2 regions of the Janthinobacterium breve genome follow, and region 2 is predicted to be linked to the other one. Evidence: riboswitches for the same ligand, from Rfam matches in the RefSeq annotation. Region 2 holds a riboswitch; the other holds the start of a gene.
The links. A riboswitch is a leader RNA that binds a small molecule or an ion and turns the genes downstream of it on or off. The one in region 2 is predicted to bind FMN.
Positions count from the first base shown of each region.

Region 1 (4,417 bases), on a different contig from region 2:
TGGCCGACCGCTATGGTCCGAAAGCCGTGTACCAGGGCGGCCTGGGCGTCTTCATCCTCGGCTCGATCCTGTGCGGCGCCGCGCCCGACGGGCATTTTTTGACGGCCGCGCGCCTGTTGCAGGGCGCGGGCGCGGCCCTGTTCATGCCCAGTTCCCTGAGTTTGCTGACGCACAGCTTTGACGACGAGCGCGAACGTACGCGCATGCTGGGCGCCTGGTCGGCGCTGGTGGGCGTGGCTGGCGCGTCCGGCCCCCTGATCGGTGGCATTCTCGTGCACCAGTTCGGCTGGCGCAGCGTGTTCTGGGTGAATGTGCCGCTGGGCGTGCTGGCCATCGTCATGGCGCAGTTGCTGCTGGCCGCACCGGCGCGCCAGCTACGCGATTTGTCGCTGTTCAGTCATGCGCTGGGCGTGGCGGCGCTGGCGGGCCTGAGTTTCGTGCTGATCGAAGGGCCCGTGCTGGACTGGCTGTCGCCCGGCGTGCTGGCGGCGGGGGTATTGACGCTGTTGTCGGCCTGGCAGTTGCTGCGGCGCGAGCGCAGCGGCAGCCATCCGCTGTTGCCGCGCGCACTGTTTCACAGCAGCAGCTTCGGCGCGGCCAATGGCGTGGGATTCCTGATCAATTTCTGCGTGTTCGGCCAGCTGTTTTTACTCAGCCTGTTCCTGCAGCAGTCTGGCGGCGCCGATGCCTTGCAGTCGGGCTTGCGCCTGCTGCCCATGATGGCGGCCTACACGGTAGGGAACTTCATGGCAGGCAGCATTGCGGCGCGTCATGGCACGCGCTTGCCGATGCTGCTAGGCTTGCTGGTAGGCGCAGTCATGGCCTTGCTGCTGATGGGGCTGCGCCCCGGCACGCCGTACGCTTTGCTGGCGCTGGGTACGGCCGTCATGAACGTGGCCATTGGCATCGCCATTCCCGCCATGACGGCCACTGTGATGCGGGTGGCCGGCAAGCAGCATGCGAACAGCGCGGCGGCGGCCCTGAATGCGAACCGGCAAATTGGCGCGCTGGTGGGGGTGGCCCTGATCGGCAGCATCCTGCACATGGTGCAGGACTGGTCGCTGCGCTTGCCGCTGGCCTACGCGACGATTGCCGTCGCGTATGGCCTGGCGGCGTGCCTCGTGTACCGCCATGTGCATGTGCCGAAGGCGGCAGCCGCCGCCTGAAGCAAGCTTATTGTCCGCGCGTGCTGCGCCACTCCACCAGTTCTTCGATGGTCAGAATCGGCATGCCATGCAGTTCGGCAAAGCGTTCGATATCGTCGCCGCGCATCATGGTGCCATCCGGATTCATCAGCTCGCACAGCACGGCGGCCGGATTCAGGCCCGCCATGCGCGACAGGTCGACGGAGCCTTCCGTGTGGCCACGGCGCTCAAGCACGCCACCGGGCGCGGCGCGCAGGGGGAAGACGTGGCCGGGGCGCACCAGGTCGGCGGGCTTGGCGTTCGGGGCGATGGCGGCGCGGATGGTGGTCACGCGGTCGGCGGCCGACACGCCCGTCGTGACGCCGTCGCGCGCCTCGATGGAGACCGTGAATGGCGTGCCGTAGCGGCTGCCGTTGTCGGGCGACATGGGCGGCAATTCCAGCCCGCTGACGACGTCCGTGGGCAGGCACAGGCAGACGATGCCGCTGCATTCGCGGATCAGCAAGGCCATGGTTTCGTGCGTGAGTTTCTCGGCAGACAGGATCAGGTCGGCTTCGTTTTCACGGTCGAAATCGTCGAGCAGGATGACGGGAATGCCGGCGCGCATGGCGGCCAGTGCGGATTGAATGCGACCTTCCAGGTCCTTGGAAAGCAGGGTATAGCTGTTGACTAACATGGTGAAACGCTCCTCGCATAAGCGAAAAACGCTGCAGGGCAAGCGAATAGACGCAGCCGGCCGCATCGACAGGTCGATGGGACATCGCGTTTACTGCACATCTTCTTTCATCCGGACTATACCGTCGGCTCTAGGTTTGCACTAGATCTGCTGACCCTGTCAAACGACGTTTGACAGGCGCTCGCGGGCTTGACCGTTGCCGGTCTTACCGCCGGTGGGGAATCGCACCCCGCCCCGAAGACGTATTGTTGTGCCGGTCCACATGACCGGCGGCAATACTTTAGCACAATTGAAAGAACCTGGCAGGGCACTGTTGAGTGTGCTATTCGGCAAAGTTGCCTGGGGAAAGCAGGTTTTCCTAAGCTGTTTTTAATGGCGGAAAGACGATTTCAGTGTAAGGTACGCTTACTGAATCTTACCGTTGAGAATACATGAAGCTGAGTAAATTACGCCTGATCTCGGGCGCCGTCTTGCTGGCGTGCGCCTGCATGGCCCAGGCAGAAATCCGTTTGACCGATCCCCTGCCGCTGGCGCCAGAAGTGACCGTCGGAAAATTGCCGAACGGCTTGACCTATTACATCAAGAAAAATGCCCGTCCCGCCCAGAAAGTGGAATTACGGCTGGTGGTGAAAGCCGGTTCCATCCTGGAAGATGATGACCAGCAAGGCCTGGCGCATTTCACGGAACACATGGCCTTCAATGGCTCCACGCATTTCAAGCGCAATGAGCTCATTTCCTATTTGCAATCGATCGGCGTGAAGTTCGGCGCCGACCTGAACGCCTACACGAGTTTTGATGAAACCGTGTATGTGCTGCCGATTCCCACGACGAAAAAGGACAACCTGGAAAAGGGTTTTCTCGTGCTGGAAGACTGGGCGCATGGCTTGAAATTCAATCCGGCCGACATCAACAGCGAGCGCGGCATCGTGCTGGAAGAGGCGCGCCTGGGCAAGGGCGCCAGCGACCGCATGAACAAGGTCTTGTATCCGAAGTTGCTGAACGGGTCGCGCTATGCGGAACGCATGCCGATCGGCAAGGAATCCGTCTTGAAAACGTTCAAGCCGGAAGCCATCAAGCGTTTCTACAAGGATTGGTACCGGCCCGACCTGATGGCCGTGATGGTGGTCGGTGATGTGGAACCGAAACAGGCTGAAAAGCTGATCCAGCAGCATTTCGGCAAGCTGAAAAACCCGGCGAAACCCCGTCCGCGCCTGTACGCGGAAGTGCCGCAGCGCTCGCAGACGGAAGCGCTGGTGATCACGGACAAGGAAGCGCCGGACGACACCGTCTTCATCCGCTACCCGATCCGCGCCGCGCAGGAACCCGTCAGCATTGCCGACTACCGTCGCCAGATGATTGAAAACCTGTATGGACAGATGCTCAGCGCGCGCATGCAGGAATTGACGCAGCAGGCGAACCCGCCCTTCATCCAGGGCGGCAGCAGCATGGGCAAGCTGGTGCGCGGCTACGAGTCGTTCAGCGCGTATGCCTTGCTGGGCAAGGGCGGCGTGCAGCCGGCCGTCGACGCGCTGGTGCAAGAAGATGAACGGGCGCGCCGCTTCGGTTTCAGCCAGGATGAGCTGGACCGCGCGCGCAAGAACATGCTGCGCAACTACGAGCGCGCCTACAGCGAGCGCGACAAGTCCGATTCGTCCGGCTTCGTGGCCGAGTATTCGCGCAACTTCCTGGAACAGGAAGCCATTCCCGGCATCGCCAACGAGCTGATGTATGCGCAGGGACTCTTGCCGCAGGTGACCTTGCAGGAAATCAATGAGACGGTCGCCAAAGTGATTCCCGACCAGCAAAAGAAACTCGTCGTCTTCATGGGCGCCGAGCCGAAAGCGGGCGATACGGCCTCGACGGTGCCGACGCAGCAGCAATTGCTCGACGCTGTGGCGCAAGCCGAGCGGCAGAAGGTCGAGCCGCGCACGGAAAAAGTCCTGGCCAGCAAGCTGATGGATGGCCCGCCGGCCGGTGGCAGCATCGTCGCTGAAAAGTTGAATAGCGCCATCGGCGTGACGGAGCTGACCCTGGGCAATGGCGTGCGCGTGTTGCTGAAACCGACGGACTTCAAGAATGACCAGGTGCTGATGGGCTCGACCCGTTTCGGCGGCCAGTCCCTGTTCGGCGACGCCGATATCTACAACGCCCGCTATGCCAGCGCGGTGGTCGGCAGCATGGGCTTGAAGGACCTGGCGCCGCTGGACTTGCAAAAAGTGTTGGCCGGCAAGACGGTCAATGTGGGCGCCTCGCTGGGCGAACTGAGCGAAGGTTTTGGCGGTTCGGCCAGCAGCGCCGACGTGGAAGCCATGCTGCAACTGGTGACGCTGTATTTCCATGACGTGCGCAAGGATGCGGGTCTGTACCAGTCCTTCATCGGCAAGCAGCAGGACCTGGCGAAAAACAGCATGGCGCAGCCGGAAGCCGTGTTCTACGATGCCATCCAGCACGCCACGTTTGGCGACAACCCGCGCGTCGATGGCGTGCCGCGCGCGGCCGATTTCGACAAGGTGGGTTTGGACCTCTCGCTGGAAATCTTCCGCCAGCGCTTTTCCAGCGCGCGCGACATGACCTTCATCTTCGCAGGCAGCTTCGA
Region 1 covers NZ_JBNYXY010000005.1:191,984-196,400, reverse strand. Annotated here, with positions in the region: gene ACQ4W0_RS11180 (MFS transporter) at 1-1,166, shown strand, start outside; gene ribB (3,4-dihydroxy-2-butanone-4-phosphate synthase) at 1,174-1,821, opposite strand; FMN riboswitch at 1,917-2,067, opposite strand; gene ACQ4W0_RS11170 (M16 family metallopeptidase) at 2,253-4,417, shown strand, end outside.
Region 1: another riboswitch for FMN. It lies ahead of ribB (3,4-dihydroxy-2-butanone-4-phosphate synthase); the one in region 2 lies ahead of ACQ4W0_RS19485 (6,7-dimethyl-8-ribityllumazine synthase).

Region 2 (4,417 bases):
ATGAAAACTTCCGCAACGAAGCGACGGGCGACAGCGACAACACGCCGCTGGAAGTGGGCCGTAGCCGCTCGAAGGCGAGCAGCCGGCAAGTGTCGCAGGAGCTGCGCTTGACGTCGCCGCAAAACGGCGCCGTGAGCTGGGTGGCGGGGCTGTTCTACTTCAATGAAAAGATCGACTCCGATTCGGCTGGCGCGCGCCTGCCCAACGGCAGCGTGCCGGCGCTGGCGGGCAGCACCCAGCCCGTCGGCTACAACCGCACCATCTACCAGCACAAGGCGCGCAGCGCGGCCATCTTCGGCAGCACGACCGTCAACTTCAGCGAGCAGTTGCTGTCCACATTCGGCTTGCGCTGGACCACGGAAACCAAGGACCTCGATTTGCAGCGCGTGCAGGCCGCGTCGAACACGGTGACGTTTGGCGATGCGTCGAACTGGTGGAACACGGTCCGGGGTGGCAATTACACGGCCGCCTCGGTCGTCAACAACAACTTCACGTCGAATCCGTCCACCACGTGGAATGCGCTGACGTATGACGTGACGCCCGAATACCGCTTCAGCCGCACCCTGCGCGGCTATCTGAAATACGCACACGGCATCAAGTCCGGTGGCTACAACACGAGTGCCACGGACGTGCGGGCCCTGAATACGGTGAAGCCGGAAACCCTGAACTCGTTCGAGGCGGGCATCAAGTCCGAATGGCTGGATGGGCGCCTCAATTTCAACGCCAACGTCTTCCATTACGATTACAAGAACGTGCAGGTGAATATCACGGGCGTGTACAACGGCGACCCGACGCAAAGCGTCAATTACCTGCAGAACGTGCGCAAGGCGCATGTGAACGGCGCGGAATTCGAGATCGAGGCGCAGCCGACGGACAAGCTGCACATCAATGCCAATCTGGGCCTGCTGCGCACGGAATTCGACGATTTCGCCATCCAGAACAATGGCGGCGACCGCTCCGGCAATGAATTCGTGCGCTCGCCGCACGTGACGGCCTTGCTGGCGGCCGACTACCGCTACCCGTTGGGCAATGGCGCGCAGCTGGTCTTCAGCGGCGACGTGCGCTACACGTCCAAGCAGTACTACTATGTCGACCCGCAAAGCGACGCGCGCGGCTTGCTGAACCAGGGCGGCTTCGCGCTGGCCAATGCGCGCCTGTCATATGTGCTCCCAGGCGGCAAGCAGCGGATCACGGCGTATGCGAACAACCTGGCCGACAAGGTTTACCGCAACCACACGCTGACCAGCTTCGTGCCGGGCGCCGTGAATGGCGACACGGTGATTATCGGCCAGGGGCGCACGGTGGGTGCTTCGTACACGGTGCAGTTCTGACCGCGCAGGGCAGGGGCAGGGGCGATATGCTATAGTCGCCGGGCGTGGCTGCCGCACCCGGTGCGCTGGCCACGCAACGTTCTCAGGGCGGGGTGCGATTCCCCACCGGCGGTAATGGCAACGTGCCTAGCCCGCGAGCGCTTGCCGGCATGGTCTTCGGGCCATGACTGCAAGGTCAGCAGACCTGGTGTGATTCCGGGGCCGACGGTATAGTCCGGATAAAGAGAGAGCGGGATGGAATCATTGTGTTGGTGCCGGCATACGCCCGGCGCATGGACGGCCCGCGGTTGCCGTCGGTGCGCGCGCGTGCCTGCATGCGCAGTTGGGCGTGGCTTTCATGCGCCTGTCATATCCCCTTCGATCCCATGCCCTGTTTTTATCATTCTTGAAAACAGGAGTTTCTTATATGTCACAACCGTCACTCGCAGTACCCGGCAAGCGTATCGCCTTCATCCAGGCGGGCTGGCACCGCGACATCGTCGCGCAATGCCGATTGTCGTTTATCGCGGAGATCGCCGCACGGGGCTTCGCTGAGAGCGATATTGATGTCATCGACGTCGCCGGCGCCTTTGAAATCCCCCTGCATGCGCAAGTGCTGGCCAGGAGCGGCCGATACGCGGCGATTGCCGCTTCCGCCCTGGTGGTCGACGGCGGCATCTACCGCCATGATTTCGTCGCCGATGCCGTCATTTCCGGCATGATGCAGGTGCAACTGGCGACAGGCGTGCCCGTGCTGTCGGCCGTGCTGACCCCGCACCACTTCCATGCGGGCCACGAGCACCAGGAATTCTACTTCCAGCACTTCAAGGTCAAGGGCGTCGAACTGGCCACGGCTTGCGCGGCCACCATTCACTCGCTACAGCGGCTGGCGCAACCGGCCGCCGTGCCGCACGAGGCCTTGGCCGCTTAAACAGCCATAATGCCGTAGTACCCGGGGCCAACGCACCTCGTGCGCTGGCCCCGTTTCTTTATGCCGCCTGCTGCAGCAGCGCTTCCAGCCGCCGCTGCGCCTCTTCCAACGGCCGGCGATCGATCCAGCTGTCGATATCCACGTCGCGGTCCAGGAAGCCGTGCTGCAGCTGGAAATCCTTTTGCTGGCGGAACAGGGCCACCTTCTCGTCGGACAGGTCGGGCGCCAGGGTCAGGTGAAAACCGTCGCGGTAGGCTTCGGCCACGGCGTCGGCGCCGGCCCGCGTTTCGCCCTGCAGGATGGCCAGCACGTCGGCCTGGTGGCTGCGCGCCCAGTGGGCGGCGCGCAGGGTTTGCGTCAAGAAGCGCACGACCAGCTCGAAATGCTGTTCCAGCATCGTTTCATGCACGGTAATCGGGCGCGGCGTGCCGTTATTCACGCGGAAGCGCCGGTCGGGCAGGGCGTCAATATCGACGCCCACTTCCAGCCCGGCCGCGCGGGCCGCCTCGGCCGCCGCCGCGCCTTTCACGTAGACGGCGTCGACTTCGCCGCGCAAGAGCGGCGCGATGCCTTGCCACAGGCCGGCGCCCAAGTTAGGCGCCGCTGCCGCCTCGCCACCTACTTCCACCAGCCGCACATCGTCCAGCGTCAAGCCGGCCGAGGCCAGCACGCCCTTGTAGCCGGCCAGGCTCATGCCGCGCGCGATGCTGCGCCCGCGTCGGTTTTCGCGCAAATCCTCGGCGCGGAACACGGGCAGCGCCAGCCGCTTGCCCTGCAGCTGCGCGGGCGTGGTGATGCCGGAACCGGGGCGCACGAGGATGGCTTGCCATTCGTCTATCCACGTCAGGCCGATCAGGCGCGTGGGTGCCCCTTGCGCGCGCGCGGGCAGGGCCAGCAGGTTGCCCCCTTCGCGCACGAGCGTGGTCAGGCCATGGTCGTAATGGTGGCGCGCCAGTTCGCCACCCACTTCCTGCAGGGTTTTCAGGGCGATGCCGTCGCGGGCGAATTCCTCGTCCAGCCAGCCAAGCTTGTAGGCCAGGCCCGTGGCCGTGGGTACGGGGCAGCGCGTGAACCAGACGGTATCGACTTCAGGGGATGGTGCGGTAGTCATGGGATTCCTTCGTGGTGGTGGGAGCCTTGAGCTGTGCAGGAAACGTGCCCGCGCCGCTTGCTGGCTTGGCGACAGCGCCTGCGTCCAGCGCTGCTGCCACGTCAGCAGCCGCTGTTGCGCAGGCAGCAGCGCTCCACCATTTCCCCCGGCCCCGCCGCTGGCACGCGTCTTGCGAAAGTAGAGGCATGACTGATTCGTACCTCAACCTCAAAGAATGGAGCATGACATGACGGACGTGGCACAAGCGGAAGCACAACAAGTACAGGTGCAGGAGTTGACGGTAGCCGAACTGGCCTTCGTGGAACAGGTGCGGCGCGATGCGCAGACGGCCTTCGACGGCCTGCGCGAGACGGGCAGCCTGACGGCCAACGGCACGGTGGGCTTCGTCGAGCGCACCCCTGGCGGTGACAAGGTGGTGGTGGTCAACGACCCGGGCCCGTTCCGCCGCGGCCAGCCCTTGAAGGCGGCCGTGCTGGCGCTCGATGGCACGGTGCTCGTGGGCGATGCGAACAACGGCGGCGCGCGCTATCTGAAATTGTTCCGCGAGCGGCCCGAGGTCACGTCGATCTCGCACGTGCATTCGCCGTCGCTGGGCGCGTGGGCGCAGACGCACCGCACCCTGCCCATCCGCTATGTGCCCGTGCAGCGCTTCCAGCTGATCCGCGAAATTCCCATCTATATCGACCGCCGCCAGCCGGAAGTCGATTTCATCCTCGGCGAAATCGCGCGCAATACGCATGCCACGGCCATCCTGGAAGCGAATGGCGGCGCCACGGTGTGGGGCAAGCAGGGCTTGCTGAAGCTGGCCGAGTTCATCCTGCTGCTGGAAGAGGGCGCCAAGATCCAGATCGCGGCCGAAGCCATCGGCGGTTCGCGCGATTTCGGTCCCGGCGTGCTGCTGCAGCAATGGAAGATGAGCAAGCTGATCGACACGGCGCGTGCGCTGTCGTTATTGCCTGCCACCGATTTGATTTAAATCTTTCAAGAACAGGCCCGAGATGTCATTGAAATTCTTACGTTTGACCTGGCGCAAGGTATTCGCCACCGTCGTGGCGGCCAGCCTGC
Region 2 covers NZ_JBNYXY010000009.1:249,408-253,824, forward strand. Annotated here, with positions in the region: gene ACQ4W0_RS19480 (TonB-dependent receptor) at 1-1,331, shown strand, start outside; FMN riboswitch at 1,406-1,566, shown strand; gene ACQ4W0_RS19485 (6,7-dimethyl-8-ribityllumazine synthase) at 1,738-2,241, shown strand; gene ACQ4W0_RS19490 (ABC transporter substrate-binding protein) at 2,300-3,352, opposite strand; gene ACQ4W0_RS19495 (class II aldolase/adducin family protein) at 3,579-4,328, shown strand; gene ACQ4W0_RS19500 (PhnD/SsuA/transferrin family substrate-binding protein) at 4,351-4,417, shown strand, end outside.